3 regions of the Aquipuribacter aurantiacus genome follow, and region 1 is predicted to be linked to each of the others. Evidence: riboswitches for the same ligand, from Rfam matches in the RefSeq annotation. Region 1 holds a riboswitch; each other region holds the start of a gene.
What was found. A riboswitch is a leader RNA that binds a small molecule or an ion and turns the genes downstream of it on or off. The one in region 1 is predicted to bind S-adenosylmethionine.
Positions count from the first base shown of each region.

Region 2: linked by a shared signal. The riboswitch ahead of ACR80Q_RS12995 (methionine ABC transporter ATP-binding protein) and the one ahead of ACR80Q_RS10875 (bifunctional o-acetylhomoserine/o-acetylserine sulfhydrylase) in region 1 are both predicted to bind S-adenosylmethionine.
Region 3: linked by a shared signal. The riboswitch ahead of ACR80Q_RS08170 (flavin reductase family protein) and the one ahead of ACR80Q_RS10875 (bifunctional o-acetylhomoserine/o-acetylserine sulfhydrylase) in region 1 are both predicted to bind S-adenosylmethionine.

Region 1 is NZ_JBPKAO010000007.1:16,399-23,249, reverse strand. It holds gene ACR80Q_RS10895 (HhH-GPD-type base excision DNA repair protein) at 1-478, opposite strand, end outside; gene ACR80Q_RS10890 (universal stress protein) at 478-861, opposite strand; gene ACR80Q_RS10885 (NUDIX domain-containing protein) at 953-1,432, shown strand; gene metX (homoserine O-acetyltransferase MetX) at 1,455-2,552, opposite strand; gene ACR80Q_RS10875 (bifunctional o-acetylhomoserine/o-acetylserine sulfhydrylase) at 2,614-3,930, opposite strand; SAM riboswitch class IV at 3,970-4,082, opposite strand; gene ACR80Q_RS10870 (hypothetical protein) at 4,224-4,790, opposite strand; gene ACR80Q_RS10865 (RNA polymerase sigma factor) at 4,775-5,482, opposite strand; gene ACR80Q_RS10860 (DUF4192 family protein) at 5,671-6,851, opposite strand, start outside.
Region 2 is NZ_JBPKAO010000009.1:73,519-80,369, reverse strand. It holds gene ACR80Q_RS13005 (MetQ/NlpA family ABC transporter substrate-binding protein) at 1-237, opposite strand, end outside; gene ACR80Q_RS13000 (methionine ABC transporter permease) at 332-1,009, opposite strand; gene ACR80Q_RS12995 (methionine ABC transporter ATP-binding protein) at 1,006-1,980, opposite strand; SAM riboswitch class I at 2,284-2,383, opposite strand; gene ACR80Q_RS12990 (PQQ-dependent sugar dehydrogenase) at 2,539-6,657, opposite strand.
Region 3 is NZ_JBPKAO010000004.1:316,593-323,443, forward strand. It holds gene ACR80Q_RS08155 (ABC transporter permease subunit) at 1-1,162, shown strand, start outside; gene ACR80Q_RS08160 (sugar ABC transporter permease) at 1,173-2,021, shown strand; gene sfnG (dimethylsulfone monooxygenase SfnG) at 2,092-3,282, opposite strand; gene ACR80Q_RS08170 (flavin reductase family protein) at 3,279-3,869, opposite strand; SAM riboswitch class I at 4,038-4,129, opposite strand; partial or broken gene ACR80Q_RS08175 (DivIVA domain-containing protein) at 4,229-4,357, opposite strand; partial or broken gene ACR80Q_RS08180 (DivIVA domain-containing protein) at 4,382-4,483, opposite strand; gene ACR80Q_RS08185 (isochorismate synthase) at 4,560-5,864, opposite strand; gene ACR80Q_RS08190 (demethylmenaquinone methyltransferase) at 5,987-6,634, shown strand.

The DNA.
Region 1 (6,851 bases):
CGCCGTACTCCCCCGCCGCCTCGCGCCAGCCCTCGGGCCGGACCGCCAGCTGCTTGCCCAGCAGCGCGACGAAGATGCGCGCCTTCTGCTCGCCGAAGCCGGGCAGGGCCTTGACCCGGCGCAGGAGCTCGGCCCCGTCGGTCGTGTCCCACAGCGCGGCGGCGTCGCCGTCGTACTCGTCCCTCACGGCCCGGGCCAGGTCCTGCAGGCGCCGCGCCATGCTGGCGTGGTAGCGGTGCACGGCGGGGGGACCCGCCATGGCGGCGCCCAGCTCCTCGGGGTCCATCTGCGCGACCTGGACCGGGTCGAGCCGCTCCGGGGCGCCGGGCATCCGGTCCAGGAGCCGCCGCGGGCCCGCGAACGCGGTCTCCATCCGGATCTGCTGGTCGAGCAGCATCCCGACGAGCAGGGCGAACGGGTCGGAGCCCAGCAGGTGGTCGGCCCGGTCGTCGCCGGTCAGCCGCAGCCCCGCCACGATCAGCCGCCGTCGCCCTTGACCGCCAGCACGGGGCAGGTCGCGTCGAGCAGGATCCGCTGGGCGTTGCTGCCGAGGATGAGCTTGCCGACGGGCGAACGACGGCGCAGGCCGATCACGATGACGTGGGCCTCGACCTCGTCGGCCACCGCGAGCAGGTCGTCGGCCGGGTCGCTGCTGCGCGGCAGGTGCCGCACCTCGTAGCTCAGACCGTGCTCGTGCAGCTGCTCGGTGAAGGAGGCCAGGTCGGCCTCCACCGCCTCGGCGGTGTCCTCCTTGCTGCTGACCACCACCAGGCGGACGTTCCGACGGACCGCCGCGTCCACCCCGTGGGCGAGCGCCGCTCGTCCCTCACGGCTGGGCAGATAGCCCACCACGACGGCCATGGCACCTCCTGGTCGACGGTCCCGTCCCTCGTCGGACGGGTTCTACCGGTGCCACCGTAACGGTCCCCGCCGGGCCTCGTACGCTGGGACGGTGGCGAGCCGTGACGGGGACGGGTGGGTGAGCTGCCGGTGCGGCTCGCGACACTGGGGGCTGAACGGCGCGGCGGGCCTGGTGCTCTACCGCGACGGCGCGGACGGGGCCGAGGTGCTGCTGCAGCACCGAGCCTCGTGGGTCCACGACGGCGGTACCTGGGCGGTGCCGGGGGGCGCCCGGGACTCCCACGAGGACCCCGTCGCCGCAGCCCTGCGGGAGGCCAACGAGGAGGTCGGCGTCTCCGCCGGGCACGTGCAGGTGTGGGCGACGCTGACCGGCACCGACCACGACGACTGGCGCTACGACTACGTCCTGGCGCGGGCGGGTGAGGACGCGCGGGTGCACGCCGCCAACCACGAGACCGCCGACCTCAGCTGGGTGCCCGTGACGCTCGTCCCCGACCTGCCGCTGCACCACGGGCTGGCGCGGGACTGGCAGCGGCTGTCCGAGCACGTCCGCAGCGCCGCCGCGGGCTGAGGCGGCGCCGAGGCGTCCGCCCCTACGCCCGGCAGCGGTCGTCGTCGCGTGGCCTGAGGTCGTGGTCCGCCCCGGCCAGGGTCCGGGCCAGGACCGCGGCCACGGCCTCCGTCTCCACGAGGAACCCGTCGTGGCCGTACCGGGACCTGACCAGCTCCAGCCGGGCGTCGGGGACGTGCTCGACGACCTGCTCCTGCTGCTCCGGCGGGTACAGCCGGTCGGAGTCGACGGCGACGACGGTGGTGCGGGCGCTCACCGTCGCCAGGGCCGCGGCGGTGCCGCCGCGGCCTCGACCGACGTCGTGGGAGTTCATCGACCGGGTCAGCGTGACGTACGAACCGGCGTCGAAGCGGCCGGCCAGCTTGCCGGCCTGGTGGTCCAGGTAGGACTCGACGGCGTAGCGACCGTCGAGGTCCGGGTCCTCGCCCGGCTGCGGGTCGCGACCGAAGCGGGTGTCCATCTCCCACCGCGAGCGGTAGGTCACGTGGGCGATGCGGCGTGCCACCCCCAGCCCGTCGACCGGTCCGGGGCCCGGTCGGTCGTAGTAGTCACCGCCGTGCCAGCCGGGGTCGGAGGTGATGGCGGCGACCTGGGGCGCGCACCACGCGATCTGGTCCCCGCTGGCCACCGCCGTGCTGGCGAGCACCGCGACGGAGGCGACCCGCCCGGGGTGGCCCACGGCCCACTCCAGCGCGCGCATCCCCCCCATGGACCCGCCGGTGACCATGGCCCAGCGCCGGACGCCGAGCCGGTCGGCCAGCAGGGCCTCCACCGCGACCTGGTCGCGGATGCTGATGCGCGGGAACCGGCTCCCCCAGGCCCGGCCGTCCGGGGCCAGGCTGCCGGGGCCGGTCGTGCCCTGGCAGCCGCCCAGGACGTTGGGGGCCACGACGAACCAGCGCCGGGTGTCCAGCGCCAGGCCGTCGCCGACGACACCGCCCCACCAGCCGGGCGAGGGGTGGGCGGGCCCGGCCGGTCCGACGACGTGGGAGTCGCCGGTGAGTGCGTGCAGCACGAGCACCGCGTTCTCGACCGTCCCGTCCGGCCCGGTCCGCGGGGTGCCCCAGCTCTCGTAGGACACCCGGACGTCAGGCAGCACCGTCCCGGACTCCGTGCCCACCGCCCCGACCCCGACGACCGTGCGCCCGCCGAGGGGGTCTCCGTCCCGCCATGACCTCACCTCAGGCGCCCTTGGCCGCCCGGAAGCCCGCCTCGAGGTCCGCGAGGATGTCGTCGAGGTGCTCCAGCCCGACCGACAGCCGGACCAGTCCGGGCGTGACCCCGCTGGCCGCCTGCTCCGCCTCGCTCAGCTGGCTGTGCGTGGTCGACGCGGGGTGGATGACCAGGCTGCGCACGTCGCCGATGTTGGCGACGTGGCTGTGCAGCTCGAGCGCCTCGACGAAACGACGCCCGGCCTCGACCCCCCCGGCGATCTCGAAGGCGAGCACCGACCCGGAACCACGCGGGGCGTACTTCTGCGCCCGGTCGAACCACGGGCTGCCGGGCAGGCTCGCGTAGGCCACGCGCTGCACCTCGTCGCGGTCCTGCAACCAGGCGGCGACGGCACGGGCGTTGTCGACGTGCCGCTCCATGCGCAGGCTCAGCGTCTCGATGCCCTGGGCGACGAGGAACGCGTTGAACGGGCTGACGGCGGAGCCCATGTCACGCAGCAGCTGGACCCGCGCCTTGAGGACGTAGGACAGGTTGGCGCCGAGCGGGCTGCCGACGCCCAGGTCACGGCCGTAGACCAGGCCGTTGTAGCTGGGGTCCGGGGTGTTGAAGCCCGGGAACCGCTCGGGCTGGGTGGTGTAGTCGAAGCGGCCGCCGTCGACGATGGCGCCCGCCACCGCGGTGCCGTGCCCGCCGAGGAACTTGGTCGCCGAGTGCACGACGACGTCCGCGCCCCACTCCAGGGGCCGGATCAGGTAGGGCGTGGCGACCGTGTTGTCCACGACCAGCGGGACACCCGCCTCGTGCGCGACGGTCGCGACCCCCTCGATGTCGAGGACGTCCTGGTACGGGTTGGAGATCGTCTCGCCGAAGAACGCCTTGGTGTTCGGCCGTACCGCGGCGCGCCAGCTGTCCAGGTCGTCGGGGTCCTCCACGAACGACACCTGGATGCCCAGCTTGGGGAACGTGTAGTGGAGCAGGTTGTACGTGCCGCCGTAGAGGCGGGGGCTGGACACGATGTGGTCGCCCGCCTCCGCGACGTTGAGCAGCGCGACGGTCTCGGCGGCCTGGCCGCTGGCCAGCAGGAGCGCTCCGACCCCGCCCTCGAGGCTGGCGATGCGCTGCTCGACGGCGTCCTGCGTCGGGTTCATGATCCGGGTGTAGATGTTCCCGAACTCCTTGAGCGCGAAGAGGTTCTCCGCGTGCTCCGTGCTGGTGAAGGCGTAGGAGGTGGTGGCGTAGATCGGCAGCGCCCGGGCTCCCGTGGTGGGGTCGGGCTGCTGGCCGGCGTGGATCTGACGGGTCTCGAAGGACCAGGCGTCGTTCATCAGGGGTGGACCTCCGTGGTCACCGGGGCCCGCCGAGCGGGCCCGCGCTTGCCGTCACCGATCGGTGACGGCCAGGTCCTCACCCGGGGCACCCCACCGCGGAGGAGGGTTGCCGACCAGCGAGCCGGGGCTTGACGCTGGTGCTCATGACCTGCGCGGAGCCTACGACACGGGGTCGGCAGGCCGCCAGGCGTCCGGATGACGGAACCCGGACGGGTCACCCGCCGCGTGCGTGGCCTCGAGCGGGCCGACCGCGACGAGCGGGCCGACCGCGAGGGCCGGGACGGCCGGGGTCACAGGGTCAGCGCGGGGGTGACGACCGCGCGCTGCGCGTCGCCCGGGTCGTCGCCGACCAGGACGAGCTGGAAGTGCCCCGGGGGCACGAAGGCGAGCGCGAACCGTCCCGTCTCGTCGCACTCCTCCCGGCTGGCCCCGGCGGCGGTGCGGACCTCGATCCCCCGCCGGCCGCCGGGCGCGACCCAGCCGTCGATCCGGTGCCCGCCCTCGACGTCGCTGATGGCGAGCATGACGGTCATCGACTCGCTGCCGAAGGTGACGGTGCGCACCTCGTCGTCGCCGCGGGCGCCGACCCCGGTGGACTGGGTCTGCTGCAGTCGCATCAGCTCGAGCTCCAGGTCGAGGTCGATGCCGGTGAACGCCTCCACCTCCAGCGAGAAGACCACCCGCTCCGACAGCCCCGACGGCACCGGGTCCAGCTGCTGCCACATCTGGCGCAGCTCGGCCGCCAACGACGACGCCGCGGCCGGCTCGTGCTCCCCGCCGCGCTGCTCGGCGACGCGGTCCCCGGCGTCCCCCGCCCGGTCCGGCCGGCCATCGGCGCGGTTCACGTCGTCGTCCACTGCGACTCCTCGCCCAGGTGCTCCCGCAGCTTCTTGAGGCACCGGCCCCGGGTGGGGCCGATGCTGCCCATGGGCATGCCCAGGTCGACCGACAGCGACGCGTAGTCGGGCCGGTCGGAGAAGGCCACCACGCGCAGCAGCCGCTGGCAGCGCTCCGACAGCCTCCCGACCGCCGACCACAGCCGCCGGGCCCGGTCGTCGTCGATGACCGTGGCCGCGGGACCGGGGGACGGGTCGGGGCTGACCGCCAGGAGCGGCTCGGGGTCGGCGACGGCGACCCGCGCGCCCGCGGCCGTGCGGGCCGCGTCCCGGCGCACGGTCACCAGCAGCCAGGCCAGGACCGCCTGCGGGTCCCGGACCTGGTCCCGCCGACGCGCCAGCGCCATCCAGGCGTTCTGCACGACGTCCTCGGCGGTGGCGTGGTCGACCCGGTAGGCCCGGGCGGTGTGCCACAGGGTGGGGGTCAGCAGGGTGACCAGCTCGGCGCTGGCGCGGTTGTCCCCGTCGCACCAGGCACGGAACAGCGCCGCGGAGCGGTCCGCGAGCTCGTGCCGCCTGGGCCCGGGTGGCGCCGGCACCACGGCCAGGTCCGGTAGCGCGTCACCGGGGCGTCGCGCCGTGGCGTCCCGCGCCCCCGGCACGGCCGCGGTACCGGCCGTACCCGCAGGGGGGACGGTGCGGTTGCTGACCATCGGACCTCCTGACGGACGCCGACGGGTCTCGTCGGGTACGCGCTGGGTGCTCGGCGGCTCCGTCGCTGGACAGGCTGCCGACGTAGGACGGGTGCGGACGGACCGTACCCGCTCCCCGATCACCACCACCAGCCTCCAGCCATGACCGCAGGAGCGGTCATGGCCGGCGGTTGATACCCGCCGCAGCATCATGACCACCGACGCGGCGGCCCGGCCGCCCTGCCCCGGGCCGAGGACGTCCACGGCGCCCCGAGGCCGTGGTCGAGGCACCGCAGGACCAGCGCGGCCAGGGGCTCGTCGTCCCCGCCCAGCAGCGCCCGTTCCGCCAGCACCCCGGCCGCGGTCCCCTCGCCCGCCGCCCAGCAGAGCCAGGCGTGCGCGGCCAGCACCGTCGCCCGCTCGGGCCCGGAGGTGAGCGCGGCCATGCGACGCAGCACCGGTGAGCCCACCCGGGTGGCCCGGGCGCAGGCGGGGTCGGTCAGCACCTCGTGCAGACGCGCCCCCGCCCTGTCCCGCCGCGCCGCGAGGGCCGCGGAGGACGTCGGCGCGACCGGGGCCGGCCCGGCCGGGCGCAGCGACCCCCCGGGCAGCAGGACGGCCAGGCAGGCGTCCCGCAGCGCGGGGCTGACCCACCACGCCGCGGCCAGGGTGCCTGCGAGCTCGGGGTCCGGCCCCTCGGGCAGGCAGTCGACCCACCGGGCGAGCAACCGGTCCGACACGGCGTCGGTGACACCGGTCGGTGCGGGCGTGGGGGCGGGCGTCGATGCGGGCGTCGATGCGGGCGTGGGGGCGACCGACCGCGCTGCGGCCAGCGCCCGGGCCCGCTCGGCCTGGGTCACGGTGCCCTCGGGGGCGACGGAGTCCCGGTCCGTCGCGGGGTTGCGACCGGCCAGCACGAAGCCGGCCGCGACGGGGTGGTGGCGCGCCTCGGTGACGGGCGTCCCCTGCGGCGGGCAGCAGGCCCGGTCCTCGCACAGCACCGACCGGAACCGCGAGGGACCCACGACGAGCACGTCGAGCACCCCGAGCCGTCCCGGTGCTCCGTCGACGACCTCCTCGTCGTCCGGGTCGCCGTCCGCCGGGTCTCCGTCGTCCGGGTGGCTGTCGGCCGGGTCACCGGCCCCACGGACCGGCAGGGCGGCCCCGAGGAGCGCGTCGGCCCACCCGGTCGGCAGGTCGTCGGGGTCCTGCGCGGTGTAGACCAGCAGCAGCGACGTGCTGCAGCCGTTGCGCAGCAGCACCCGTTGCAGGTGCTCCCAGAGGAGCCCGGTGGTGGCCGGCGGGCCGCCCGGCTCGTAGTCGCAGCGCAGCGACGCCCCCACGGAGCGGTCGTCGGCGACCCCGATCACCACCAACGACCGCTGCGGGG
Region 2 (6,851 bases), on a different contig from region 1:
CTCGACGATCTCCAGGTCGAGGCCGGCGTCGGCGGCCAGCTCGGTGTCGACGAAGCTGAGCAGGTCCGCGTGGGGGACGGCGGTGGCCGCGACCCGCAGCGGGCCGTCGGCCGCGGCGCCGGTCGCCTCGGCGTCCGCCCCGTCGTCCGAGCCGCAGGCGGCCAGCGCCAGGACGGACACGGCGGCGAGGGCGCCCAGGCGGGTGGCGGCGGTCAGGGACGGTCGGGTGGTGCGCATGGTGGTCCTCCTGTGGTGGTGGCGTCGACGGTCGCCGGCGCCTGGCTGGGGTGGTGCGGTCGGGTGGGTGGTGCGGTCTGGTGGGTGCCGCGTCTCAGCGGTGGTCGAGACGGCGGGCGAGGTGGTCGCCGAGGGCCTGCAGCAGCTGGACCATGACGACGAGGACGACGACGGTGAGCACCATCACGACGGTGTCGAAGCGGCGGTAGCCGTAGCTGATGGCCAGGAACCCCAGTCCCCCGCCACCCACGGCGCCGGCCATGGCGGAGTACGCGACCAGCGTGATGAGGGTGGTCGTCGTGGCCGCGACGAGGCCGGGCGTGGCCTCGGGCAGGAGCACCTTGGTGACGACCTGCCGCCGGGTGGAGCCGATGACCTCGGCCGCCTCGACGGTGCCGGGGTCGACGTCTCGCAGGGCGGCCTCGACCAGGCGGGCGAAGAACGGGATCGCCCCGATCGCCAGCGGCACGGCTGCCGCGGTCGACCCGACGCTGGTGCCGGTGATCAGCCGGGTCACGGGGATGAGCGCGACCATGAGGATGATGAACGGCAGCGAGCGGGTGACGTTGACGACGGCGCCGACGACGCGGTTGGTGCGGGGCATCGGGCGCAGCCCCCCGGGGCTGCTCGCGTGCAGCAGGACCCCCAGGGGCAGCCCCAGCAGCACGCTGACCAGCCCGGACAGGCCCACCATCCACAGCGTCTGCAGGGTGGCCTCGGTCAGGCCCTGGGTGATGACGGGGCGGGCCAGGGACTCCAGCAGCTCGTTCACGCGACGACCTCTGCCCGGGAGCCGAGCTCGCGCGCGGCCGTGACGATGTCGTGGGCGTCCAGCGTCCCGGGGGCGAGCCGGACCCGGGACAGGTGCGTACCCCCGATGGTCTGCGCACCGCCGGCCACCAGGGCGAGGTCGGCCTCGAGACGTCGTGACAACCGGGAGACCACGGTGGCGGCGGCCTGCTCGCCCACGGTGACGACGTCGACCCAGGGCCCGCTGCCCGTCCCCGGCGTGGGCAGGGGGACGAGCTCCGCGGCCAGCGACGAGCCCTCCAGGCGCACCAGCTCGTCCAGACGGCCCTGCTCGACCACGCGGCCGTCGGCGAGCACCACCACGGAGTCGCAGACCTCCCGCAGCACGGACATCTCGTGGGTGACGACCACGACGGTCAGCCCGAGCCGCTGCCCGACGTCGGTGATGACGCCCAGCACCTCACGGGTGGTCGTCGGGTCCAGCGCCGACGTCGGCTCGTCGCACAGCAGGACGGACGGGTCGTTGGCCAGCGCGCGGGCGATCCCGACGCGCTGCTTCTGCCCGCCGGACAGCTGGGCAGGGTAGGCGTCCTCGCGGCCGGCCAGCCCGACCAGGCCCAGCAGCTCCCGCGAGCGCTCCCGGCGACGGGCCCGCGGCACCCCCGCCACCTCCAGCGGCAGCGCCACGTTGTCCGCGGCGGTGCGGTTGGCCAGCAGGTTCGCGTGCTGGAACACCATGCCGACCCGACGACGCGCCTCGCGCAGACGGCGGTCGTCGAGGGCGGACAGGTCCTCGCCGTCGACCACGACCGATCCCGAGGTCGGCCGCTCCAGCGCGGTGAGGCAGCGCACGAGCGTGCTCTTGCCGGACCCGCTCGGCCCGACCACGCCCGTGACGCTGCCCCGGGCGAACGTGATGTCGACGTCGTCGAGCGCGACGACGGTGCCCTGACGGGTCGGGAACTCCTTGCGCAGGGCGCGGCAGACGATCATGTGGACCTCCGGTGACGTCCTCGCGGGGTGGGCGGGGGCGCGGACGAGCGCGACCGTGGAGCACGTCCCGGGGGTGACCCGGGCGCGCCGACGGTGGCGGGGTGGGTGGGGTGGTGCGTCGCTGCGGGCGCTACCGGGAGCCCGGTGTCGTCGCTGCGACCGGGACGGGCGGGTCACGCCCGTCGGGTCAGTCCCGGCAGCGGGTGGTGGTGGCGCGGCACAGGTCGACGACCAGGCGGCGCGTCAGGACCTCGCCCGAGCAGGCGCAGGTCCGGTGGTGCGAGCGGTGCGGTTCCACGGATTCCTCCATCGGTCCTGGCGGAAGCACCTTCGACTCCCCTCACGGGGGTCGCGGTTGCTGCGGCGTCGACGAGCCAGGTCTCTCGGCCGCTCTGGATGGTGGTCCAACGGTAAGGCATCGCGGCGACGCCGACGGACCACCCCCCGGGGGGCGGGACCCTCGTCGACCTCCGGAGCGCCCCGCGAACGGACGACCGGGCCGCCGGCAGGGATGCCGACGACCCGGTCGTACCCGCCTCGGCGGGGTGGATCAGCTGCTCAGAACGAGAGGCTGGTGAGGAACTCGAAGCTGTCCCGGGCGAACTCGGGGCTCGCGGGAGCCCCGTCCCGCTCGATGACGTAGTAGGACACGTGACCCTCGGCCGCGGCGAGGATGGGCGCCCAGTCGATCTCGCCCTCCCCGACGTCGGTCGGGGTCGCGCGAGCGTCCCCGTTGAGCGTGCCGTCCTTGATGTGCAGCAGCTCGATGCGGTCGGAGTAGGTCTCGATCAGCTCCGCCGTGTCGACCCCCGCGTCCTCGGCCCAGAGGATGTCCAGCTGGAACGTGACGAGCTCGGGGTCCGTGAGCGGCACGAGCGCCTCCCACGCCGAGGTCGTCTCGCCCGTCTCCGGGTTCGTGACCTGGGTGGTGAACTCCCACTCGTGGTTGTGGCCGAAGATCTTGCCGGTGCCGTTGGCCACGGACTGCTCACCGAGGGTGTTCATGGCCTGCGCCGTCGCGACGACGTCGGCGTAGGTGCTGCTCCCGTCGCGAGCGATGCTGGGCGGCGGGAACCCGCCCGAGCCGACGTACTGCTGGCCCACCTCCTTGGCGAAGGCCAGGTTCGCCGCGAACCCGGTCGGCGACACGTTGCCGTGCGAGCTGGGCTGCTGCAGGCCGTAGGAGTCGAGCAGCGCGGACCAGGTCTGCGCGTCACGACCGCCGTAGGTCCCGCCGAAGGGCTCCACGTTCTGGAACCCGATGTCCTCGAGCTCACCGAGGACCGTCTCGATGCCGACCTCACGGACCCAGCTGTTGTAGCTGAACATCTGGATCGAGATCTGGTCGGGCGACAGGCAGCGCGACTCGCACTCGAGGGTGCGGACCAGCTCGGAGACGTCGCGGACGAGCAGCTCGTGGTCCGTCCGGTCGAGGAAGCGCTCCAGCTGCTCCACCGCGCGGGTGTCGCGGCCGGCGGCCTCGTGACGCTCGGCCTGGCCGAGGAAGGCCCTCAGCTGGGCTAGGTCCCGCTTCGACACCTCACCGGAGGCGGCGAGCCGCGCCAGGTTGGCCGCGACGTCGGCGTACGACGTCTCGACGAGGATGGTCGCGGCGAAGGTCTCGCTGCGGCCGGCCTCGTCGGTGGCGGTGACGACGACCTGGTGACGCCCCAGGGACAGGTCCCACAGGTCGATGGTGTCGCCGTCGACGACGTCGCCGTCGACCCGGGTCACGACCGAGGCGATCCCGGACGTGGCGTCCGTGGCCTCGACGTCCAGCGTGATGCTGTCCGAGCTGCCGTAGGTCTGACCCGCGGTCACACCGGAGACGGTGAGGACCGGGTCGACCGTGTCGATCGAGATCGTCGTGCTGCCGACCTCGGAGATGTTCCCGGCGGTGTCGATCGCCCGGTACAGGACCGTGGTGACGCCCTCGGCCGTGATGTTGAACGGGTTGATGTTGCCGTTGTTGGCGCGGACGTTGGTCCACGTCGTGCCGTTGTTGACGGAGTACTCGACGCGGGCCAGGGCCCCGTCGTCCGTCGCGGCCAGACGCACCGCGACCGGCTTGGTGGTGAACCAGCCGTTGGCGCCCTGCGGCGCCGCGGGCGTGGTGGTCAGGCTGACCGTGGGCGCCGTGACGTCCGCGGCGCCGTCGCCGATGAACTCGAAGGTGTCGACGTCGACGCCACCGGTGCTGGTGACGTAGATCGTGCCGGTGCCCTCGGGGAACGCGGTGACGTCGCCACCGACCGTGGCCCACGACTCGGAGTCCACGTCGAAGGTGGCGAACGGCTCGGCGTCCAGGGCGTCCCAGCGGAAGGCGAGCTCGCCCTCGCCGCTGGCCCGGACCTCGACCGCGTCGATGCCGAAGAAGTTCACCGGCTCGTAGCCGATGTGGTCACCCGCGTCGAAGCCGGTGATCTTCGACAGCGCGCCGGCGGTCTCGTCGGCGACGACCTCGACACCGGACTGGATGTCGGCGTGCTCGGCCTCCTGCGTGAACGGCTTGAGGATGAGCGACACCTCCCCACGGGCGGGCGGGATGTCGCCGTTGCCGGCGTCGGTGTAGCTGGCGACGATCACCGAGAACAGCTTCTCGGTCTCGCCGTGCTCGGGGGCGTCGGGCGAGGTGTTCCAGGCGCCCTGGCAGCCGGAGCCGAGGACCTCGGGGTGAGCGTGGTCGGCGTGACCCAGACCCAGGGTCCAGCGCAGCCGCGAGCAGACCGGGGTGTCGCCGTCCTCGGGGTCGGAGACCGAGAACTTGTAGGGGATCCGGTCGCCCCAGGCGAAGAACGAGCCGTCGGCCGGGTAGTCCACGGTGAGGGTGGGCGCGACGTTGCCCACCGTGATGGCGAAGGCGGTGATCCCGATCTTGCCCTCGGGGTCGGTGACGCGGAGCCGGACCTGGTACTGGCCCAGCTCGGTGAACGTGTGGGTGGCCGAGACCCCCGTGGCGTCGTACACCCCGTCACCGTCGAAGTCCCACTCGTAGGTCAGGGCCTGGCCCTCGGGGTCCGTGGACCCCGCGCCGTCGAAGGTGACGGTCAGCGGCGCCTCGGAGGAGCTGATGGGGTCGGCCGCGATGACGGCGTTGGGCGACTTGTTGCCCGGCGCCCAGTCGACCCGGTACAGACCGGCCTCGGGGTTCTGCCGGAAGAAGCCGTTGCCGTAGTCGAGGATGTACATCGACCCGTCGGGCCCGAACTCGATGTCGATCGGGCTGTCGGTGATCGGCTGCACGTTGCTGCGCAGCTCCGCGTTGGGCAGGAAGTGCGTGATGTCCGTGACCGGGCCGTCGAAGTCCGGGATGGTCAGCGCGGCGATGTAGTCCTGGCTGAACTCGTAGAGGAACGCCGTGCCGTCCCAGTGCTCCGGGAACTGCCCGGCCGACGTGACGGTGTCGTCGAAGCGGTAGACCGGGCCACCCATCGGGCCCTGGCCGCCGGGGCCGAAGTCCGTGAGCTCGGGCCAGGGCTGGTCGTTCGTGTTGTCGCCGTACCAGAGCTGGGGAGCCGTGGCCGGCGGCAGCACGGTCAGACCGGTGTTCCAGCGGGAGTTGTTCTCCGCACCGGCGTCGCAGTCGAAGAACTCCCCGGGCGTGGCGGTCTCGAAGTCCCACTCGTTGTAGTTGGCGTTGGGGCCGTGGCAGAACGGCCAGCCACCGTTGAGCGGCTCCGTGGTGCTCTGCCACTCGACGTAGCCCATGGGGCCGCGCTGGGCGTTCGCCGTACCCGCGTCGGGGCCGTACTCGCCCCACACGACCGCGCCCGTCTCCTTGTCCACGTCCATCCGGAACGCGTTGCGCAGGCCCATCGCGAAGATCTCGGGCCGGGTCAGGTCGGTCCCGGGCTCGAAGAGGTTGCCCTCGGGGACCGTGTACGACCCGTCCTCCTGGACGTCGATGCGCAGGATCTTGCCGCGCAGGTCGTTGGTGTTGCCCGGCCCGCGACGCGCGTCGAAGCCGGGGTTCATCCGGGGGGCGTCGTTGTTGGGCGCGTACCCGTTGGCGCCGGGCGCGCCGGCCGGGGTGTTGTCACCCGTGGACAGGTAGAGCAGGCCGTCGGCGTCGAAGGCCACGTCACCGGCGACGTGGCAGCACTGCCCGCGCTGGACCTCGACCTTGATGATGACCTGCTCGGTCGACATGTCGAGGTTGCCCGCCTCGGCGTCCCACTTGACGCGGGTGAGCTGGTTGTAGCCCTTCCAGCGGTCCCAGTAGGAGTCGTCCTCGCCCGCGGGGAGCATGTTGGGGGCCGAGCCCGTGGGGGTGGTCTGCGGGTAGGGCGCGTCCATCACCCGGGGGGCGTAGAAGAGGTAGACCCACTGGTTGGTCTCGAACTCCGGGTCGAGCGTGACGGTCTGCATGCCGTCCTCGGAGTTGGCGTACACGTCGAGCGTGTTGACGACCTTCGTGACGCCCGTGGCCGGGTCGGTGTGACGGATCGCGCCGTTGCGGGCCGTGTGCAGGACCGTGAGGTCGGGCATCACGGCCATGTCGATGGGCTCGCCGACCTCCTTGGTGAGGGTGACCTTCTCGTAGTTGTCCCAGTCGAGCGCGTCCTCCGCGCTCACCTGGGACGTGTCGTCCTGGGCGGCTGCGCCCGGCAACGGACCGGCGACGACGAGCGTCGCCGCCAGTCCGAGCAGGGCGAGCTTCCTGCGTCTAGCGTTCATGGGTGGTACTACCTCTCGTCAGGGCGTGGTGCCTGGGGGCCCCGTCATCGACCTGCCGCGCCAACGGCAGGCCCCTCGGTGACGGGGTTCTTCTCCGAGCTGGTGGTCCGTGGTGCGTGCCCTCCTGGGCTCAGGTGCGGTGGGGCGGTCGGGACCAGGAGGCGACGTCGGTCGACCGGCGGCAGGAGCCCGGT
Region 3 (6,851 bases), on a different contig from region 1:
GGCGTTCCTGCTCACCGACCCCGACGGCGTCGTCGGCCTCGGCACCGCGGCGGGCCTGCAGGAGGTCGCCGAGGACGACCTGACCCTGGACGACGACGGCCGGGCCACCGCGCTGGCCGGCTGGCAGAGCCTGGCCCTGTCCGACCTGGCCGACCGGCAGCAGGCCGTGGTCGGCTTCCGGGTCCCGCTCGACGCGGACGACCCGGACCAGGGCAGCCTGCGCACCCAGGACGGTCGGGTCGCCTACGTCAACCTGCCGCTGCTCAGCTGGGACGAGGCCACCGACACCCTCACCGACTCCCGGGACGGCACCACCTACTCCGCCGACCAGACGCGCGGCTTCTACGTCGACGGGGACGGGCAGGCGCTCACCCCCGGCTGGCGGGTGGGGGTGGGCACCGCCAACTTCGAGCGGATGTTCACCGACGACCGGCTGCGCGGGCCGTTCCTGCAGGTCCTGGCGTGGACGTTCGCGTTCGCGGCGCTGTCGGTGGTCCTCACGTTCCTGCTCGGGGTGGCCCTGGCCATGGCCCTGGACAACCCGCGGATGAGGGGCCGGAAGGTGTACCGGTCGTTGCTGCTGCTGCCCTACGCCGCGCCGAGCTTCATGTCGATGCTGCTGTGGGCGGGCTTCCTCAACCCGAGCTTCGGGTTCGTCAACCAGGTCCTGCTGGGCGGGGCGGAGATCCAGTGGCTCAACGACCCCTGGCTGGCCAAGGCCAGCATCCTGCTCGTCAACCTGTGGCTGGGCTTCCCGTACATGTTCCTCGTCTGCACGGGGGCGCTGCAGAGCATCCCGAACGACGTCAAGGAGGCGGCCCGGGTCGACGGGGCCAGCGCGCTGCGGGTGTTCCGCTCCATCATCCTGCCGCTGCTCATGGTGAGCGTCGCGCCGCTGCTCATCGCCAGCTTCGCCTTCAACTTCAACAACTTCACGCTCATCTACTTCGTGACCGGGGGCGGCCCGAACATCCCGACCGCGCCCATCACGATCGGCAGCACCGACCTGCTCATCCACGTCGTGTACACGCTGGGCTTCGAGAGCGGCGGCGGCCAGCAGTGGGGCTTCGCCTGCGCGATCAGCGTGTTCATCTTCGCCATCGTCGCGACGATCTCGGCGCTCGGCTTCCGTCAGACCCGCTCGCTCGAAGAGATCAACTGAGGGGCTGGACATGACCAAGTGGTTCGCCGACACCGGCTGGCGTCACCTCGTGGGCCTCGCGGCCCTCGTGTTCGCGCTGTTCCCCATCGTCTTCGTCGTCAGCGCGTCGCTGAACCCCGCGGGCACGCTCACGGCCAGCAACGCGCTGTTCAGCGACATCAGCCTCGAGAACTACCGCGACCTGTTCCGCTCACCGGTGTACCCGTACGCCAACTGGTACGTGAACACGCTGTTCGTCGCCACGGTGACGGCGGTGGCGCAGGTGTTCGTCGCCAGCCTGTCCGCGTACGCGTTCAGCCGGTTCCGCTTCGCCGGTCGGCGCGTGGGGCTGCTGGGCCTGCTGCTCATCCAGATGTTCCCGCAGATCCTCGCCGCCATCGCGATCTTCCTGCTCGTGTTCGAGATCGGCCAGCTGTTCCCCGGCATCGGCCTCGGCACGACGGTCGGGCTCATCCTCGTCTACATGGGCGGCGCCCTCGGGGTGAGCACGTTCCTCATCAAGGGGTTCTTCGACACCATCCCCAAGGAGCTCGACGAGGCCATGAAGGTGGACGGGGCGGGTCACGCCCGGGTGTTCTTCACCATGGTGCTGCCGCTGTCCGCCCCGGTCCTGGCCGTGGTCGTGCTGCTCGCGTTCATCACCACGCTCAACGAGTTCCTCGTCGCCAGCATCCTGCTCACGGCCCCGGAGTCGCAGACCCTCGCCGTCGGGCTCTACCAGCTGGTCAGCAGCCAGCTGAACGCCAACTGGGGCTTCTTCGCGGCCGGGGCGCTGCTCGGCACCATCCCGCCCGTGCTGCTGTTCCAGTGGCTGCAGAAGTACATCGTCTCCGGGCTGACGGCGGGCTCGGTCAAGTAGGGCGACCCCGCACCGGTCAGGACCCGGGGCGGCGCCCCCGTCCGCGGCCCCCAGGACCGGGTCGGGCCGATTAAGCGGGGACGACGACCCCCGGCTGCCGCGCGGCGCCCAGGGCGTGCGCGAGCTCGGTCTCCAGCCCCAGGTGGGCCACCGGGTCGGCCACCGCCGCGACCTCGCGCTCGAGCTCGCGCACCAGCGGGATGACCCGCTCGCCGAAGGCCTGCACCTCCTCCCGGACGTGCAGGAACCCCAGCAGCAGCAGGTCGACGCCGATGAGCCGGTAGGCCAGCACCCGCCGGGCGACCTGCTCCGGGGTGCCGATCAGCCCGGTCCGGAACCCGTCGTTGTACTGCACCAGGTCCGTGAGGTCGCTGTCGGCCCACATGCCCCTGCCGTCGCGCGTGCTGCTCCCGGCCTGCTGCACGGCGTCGCGGAACCCCTCGACCTTGGCCACGTCGGCGTGGGCGACGATGTCCTCGACGACCTGCCGGGCCTCGGCCTCGGTGTCGCGGACCACCGCGAAGCCGTTCAGGCCGAACCGCACCCGTCGGTCGGCGGCCGCGGCGTACCCACCCACCTCCGAGACCTGCTCGGCGACCGCGTCGAACCCGGCCCCGTTCATGAGGTACCAGTCGCTGGCCCGCCCGGCCATGTGCCGGGCGTCGGTCGAGTTGCCGCCCTGGAAGATCTCCGGCAGCACGTCCGGTCGTGGTCGGAACGTCAGGTCCCGGGTCCGGAAGTAGTCCCCGCGGTAGGTGAAGTCGTCCGTGGTCCACGCCCCGCGCAGCACGTCGATGAACTCCTCCGACTGCCGGTAGCGCTCGCCGTGCTCCAGCCAGGTCGCGCCCAGGCTGAGGGCCTCACCCTTGAACCAGCCCGACACGACGTTGAGCGCGAGGCGTCCGCCCGTCAGCTCCTGGGCCGTGGCGGCCCACTTGGCCAGGACGGTCGGCGGCCAGAAGTACGGGTGGACGGCCGCGATGACCGTCAGCCGCTCGGTGGCCAGCAGCAGCGCCAGCGAGAACGAGGTCGACTCGTGCTGGGAGTCCGCCCCGTAGGAGGCGCCGTAGCGGACCTGGGTGAGGGCGTAGTCGAAACCCGCGGCCTCGGCCGCCCGGGCGGTGTCGACGTTGTAGGCGGGGGAGTGCTCGGTGCGCTGCGGCAGCGTCGACACCACGAGCCCGCCGGACACGTTGGGCACCCAGTAGGCGAAGCGCAGCGGCTCGGAGGGGGCGTCGGGACGCGAAGACGGTGTGCTCATGCGACGGCTCCGGTCAGCTGTGCGGCGGGCGCCGCGGTACGGGTGTAGCGGCCGTCGTGGTGGACCAGCGGCCCGGACCGGTGGGCCGGCCGGACGCCGTACCCGCCCCGGGCGAGGTGGGGGTCGGCGGGTCCGGGGAGGTCGAGGTCGTCGCGGACGTCGTGGACCTCCCCGAGGACGACGAGGGAGTCCCCGGCGTCGACGAGTCGCAGCACGGCCCCCGACACCCGGGTCACCGTCCCGTGGACGTGGGGCAGGCCGTCGTCGGCCCAGGACCAGGTGGTCTCCTCGGTGAAGCGCCGGGAGGCGTCGGCGGCGAACCGGCGTGCGACGTCCTCCTGGTCCGCTGACAGCAGGTGGGCGGCGTAGCGGCCCGAGCGCAGCAGCGTGCCCAGGCTGGAGGAGGTGCGGGACACGTTGAACGACAGCAACGGCGGCGAGATCGACACCGAGGCGACGGACACGGCGGTGAACCCGACGGGTGAGCCCTCGTGCGCGGACGTCACGACCCAGACGCTGGAGGCGTCGAGCCGGAACGCGCGCCGAAGGTCCACCGCGGGTCCACCCCAGGCGGGGGTGGTGGTCACGGTGAGCTCCTTGGTCCCGGGCGCCGTGGCGGCCCGGGCTCGTGCGGTCAGGTGGTCCGGTGCAGGTCCGAGCGAGGTGGTCGGCTCAGGACGGACAGACCGCGGAGCAGGTGTGCAGCAGGTCGACGGCACGTCGACGCACGAGAGGGGTGCTGAACATCGGTTGCTCCTCCATCGGTCCTGGCGGAAGCACCCGCACCCGTTGCCGGGGGTTGCTGCGACGTCTACGAGCCAGGTCTCTCGGTCGCTCTGGATGGTTGCAGGACGAAGGTGGCAGACCGGGCGGGTCCTGTCCAGGTCCCGGTCGATCCGTCTCGGCGTCTGGGACGGCGGTCGTGCCGGTCGGGTCAGCCGTCCCCGCGCAGGGTCAGCACGACCTCGTCGAGGAAGTCGTCGACCTCGTCCTGGTCGTAGCCGGTGCGGAACTTGGTCGGGGCGAACCGGACGGCCACCACCTCCTCCGCGGTGAGGGTCGTGGGTCGGCCCACGTGGACCTGCTGCAGCGCGTCGGCGACCCGGTCGAGGAACGCGTCCACCTCGTCGGCGGCGTAGCCCTCACGCCACTTGGTCGTCGTGAACGTCCGGCTGCGGACGGCGTCCACGGTCAGGGTCATGGCCCCGATCCTCTCGCGCCACGGCCGGGTGGGGCGGCGGGACGGGCCCGACGGTGCCCGGTCCCATCCGTTCGGCTCAGCCGGCCAGGGCGTCGCGCATCGGCACGAACTTGGCGGTCGACTCCGCGAGCTCGGCGGCCGGGTCCGACCCCTCGACGATGCCGCAGCCCGCGAACAGGCGGATCTCGTGGCCGTCCGGGTCGAGCTGGCCGCACCGCAGCGCGATGCCCCACTCGCCGTCGCCCGCCGCGTCCAGCCAGCCCACCGGCCCGGCGTAGCGACCGCGGTCCATGCCCTCCAGCTCGGCGATGAGGGCGGCCGCGGCCGTCGTCGGCGTCCCGCAGACCGCGGCCGAGGGGTGCAGGGCGGCCGCCAGGTGCAGGCTCGACACGTCGTCGCGCAGGACGCCGGTGACGTCGGTGGCCAGGTGCATGACGTTGGCCAGGTGCAGCACGAACGGCGACTCCGGGACGTTGGTGCCGGCGCAGAAGGGGGTGATGGCCTCGACCACGCTGCGGACGGCGTACTCGTGCTCGCCCAGGTCCTTGCTCGACCGGGCCAGCGACGCCGCCAGGGCCAGGTCGTGGGCGTCGTCACCGGTGCGGCGGATGGTCCCGGCCAGCACGCGCGAGGCGACCAGCCGCATCTGCGTGCGGACGAGCATCTCCGGGGTGGCGCCCACCAGTCCGTCGACGCTGAACGTCCAGGTGGAGGGGTAGGCGTCCGCCAGGCGCCGCAGCAGCGCGCGCGGGTCCAGGGGGGACCCGGTGCGGGCCAGCAGGTCCCGGGCCAGGACGACCTTGGCCACCTCGCCGGCCTCGATGCGGCGGACGGCGGCCTCCACCAGTGCCTCCCAGGCGGCGCTGCTCACCGCGCCGTCGGCGAACGCGACCGGGCCCGGTCGTGGTGGGGCGGGCGCCACGGGCGGCGGCCCGTCGACCGGTCCCGGGATCACGCCGTCGGTGTTGCCGTCGGTGAGGGTGGTCCTCGTCAGCCACCAGCGCCCGTCCCGGTGCCCGACGACCGTCGCCGGGACGACGAGCTGGCTGGTGCTGGGCGAGCCGTCGGCGAACGCGAACGACCCGAAGGCCACCGGACCGGTGCCCCGCAGGCCCACGTCGTCGCGGACCACGGCGCCGGCCAGCAGCCGCTGCCACCGCCGCTCGGCGGCGGCGAACCGGTCGGGGCCGGTCGTGCTCACCCGGGCGGTCTCGCCCCAGCCCACGAGACCCTCGCCGCGCCGCACCCAGGACAACGGGGCCTGCCCGGGGGGCAGCAGCTCCAGCAACGGGCCGGGGTCGTCGATCTCGACGGTGCGTGACACGAGCCGGGCGCCAGGACGGGCGGCCGGCTCGGCGTGGTCTGCCATGGTGCTCGACATCGTGATCACAGGGTAGGTCGCCACCGGTCGTGCCCGCGCCCCGGGCGTCGTGGGACGATCTGCAGGTGCCCGACACCCCGGTCCGCGCCCAGCTGGACAAGCGTCCCGACGAGGTCTCGTCGATGTTCGACGGGGTCGCCGAGCGGTACGACCTGACGAACACCGTGCTGTCGCTCGGCTCCGACCGCCGCTGGCGTCGCATGGTGATGCGCGACCTGGACGCCCGCCACGGCGAGCGGGTCCTCGACCTGGCCGCCGGCACCGGGACGTCGACCGAGCCGTTCGCCGACGCGGGGGTGCGGGCGGTGGCCTGCGACTTCTCCCTCGGCATGCTCCAGGTCGGCCGGCGTCGTCGACCGGACATGTCGTTCCTGGCCGGTGACGCAACCCGGCTGCCGTTCGCCGACGCCTCGTTCGACGCCGCGACCATCTCCTTCGGCCTGCGCAACGTGGTCGACCCCGACGCCGGGCTGGCCGAGATGCTGCGGGTCGTGCGTCCCGGTGGCCGCCTCGTCGTCTGCGAGTTCAGCCACCCCACCTGGAAGCCGTTCCGGGCCGTCTACGACCGCTACCTGCTGCGGGTGCTGCCCGCGGTGTCGCGCGTGGCCTCGTCCAACCCGGAGGCCTACGACTACCTGGCCGAGTCGATCCAGGCCTGGCCCGACCAGCAGGCGCTCGCCGAACGGATCCGGGCGGCCGGCTGGAGCCAGGTCACCTGGCGCGACGCCAGCGCCGGCATCGTCGCCCTGCACCGCGCCGTCCGCCCCTGACCCGGCGGGCCCGCACCGGTCCGGCCGTCCTGACCGACGGGTGGCACACGGACTGGTCGTGATCCGGCCGCTCCACCCCCCCGATCACATCACCTGCGTGTGCCACCCCCGCCCGGCCCGCCCGGCCCGCCCGGCCCGCCCGGCCCGCCGGCCCGGGCCACCCGTCCGGCGGGGCGGCCGGCCCCGTCGTACCCTTGTGAACACGTGCACAAGTCCG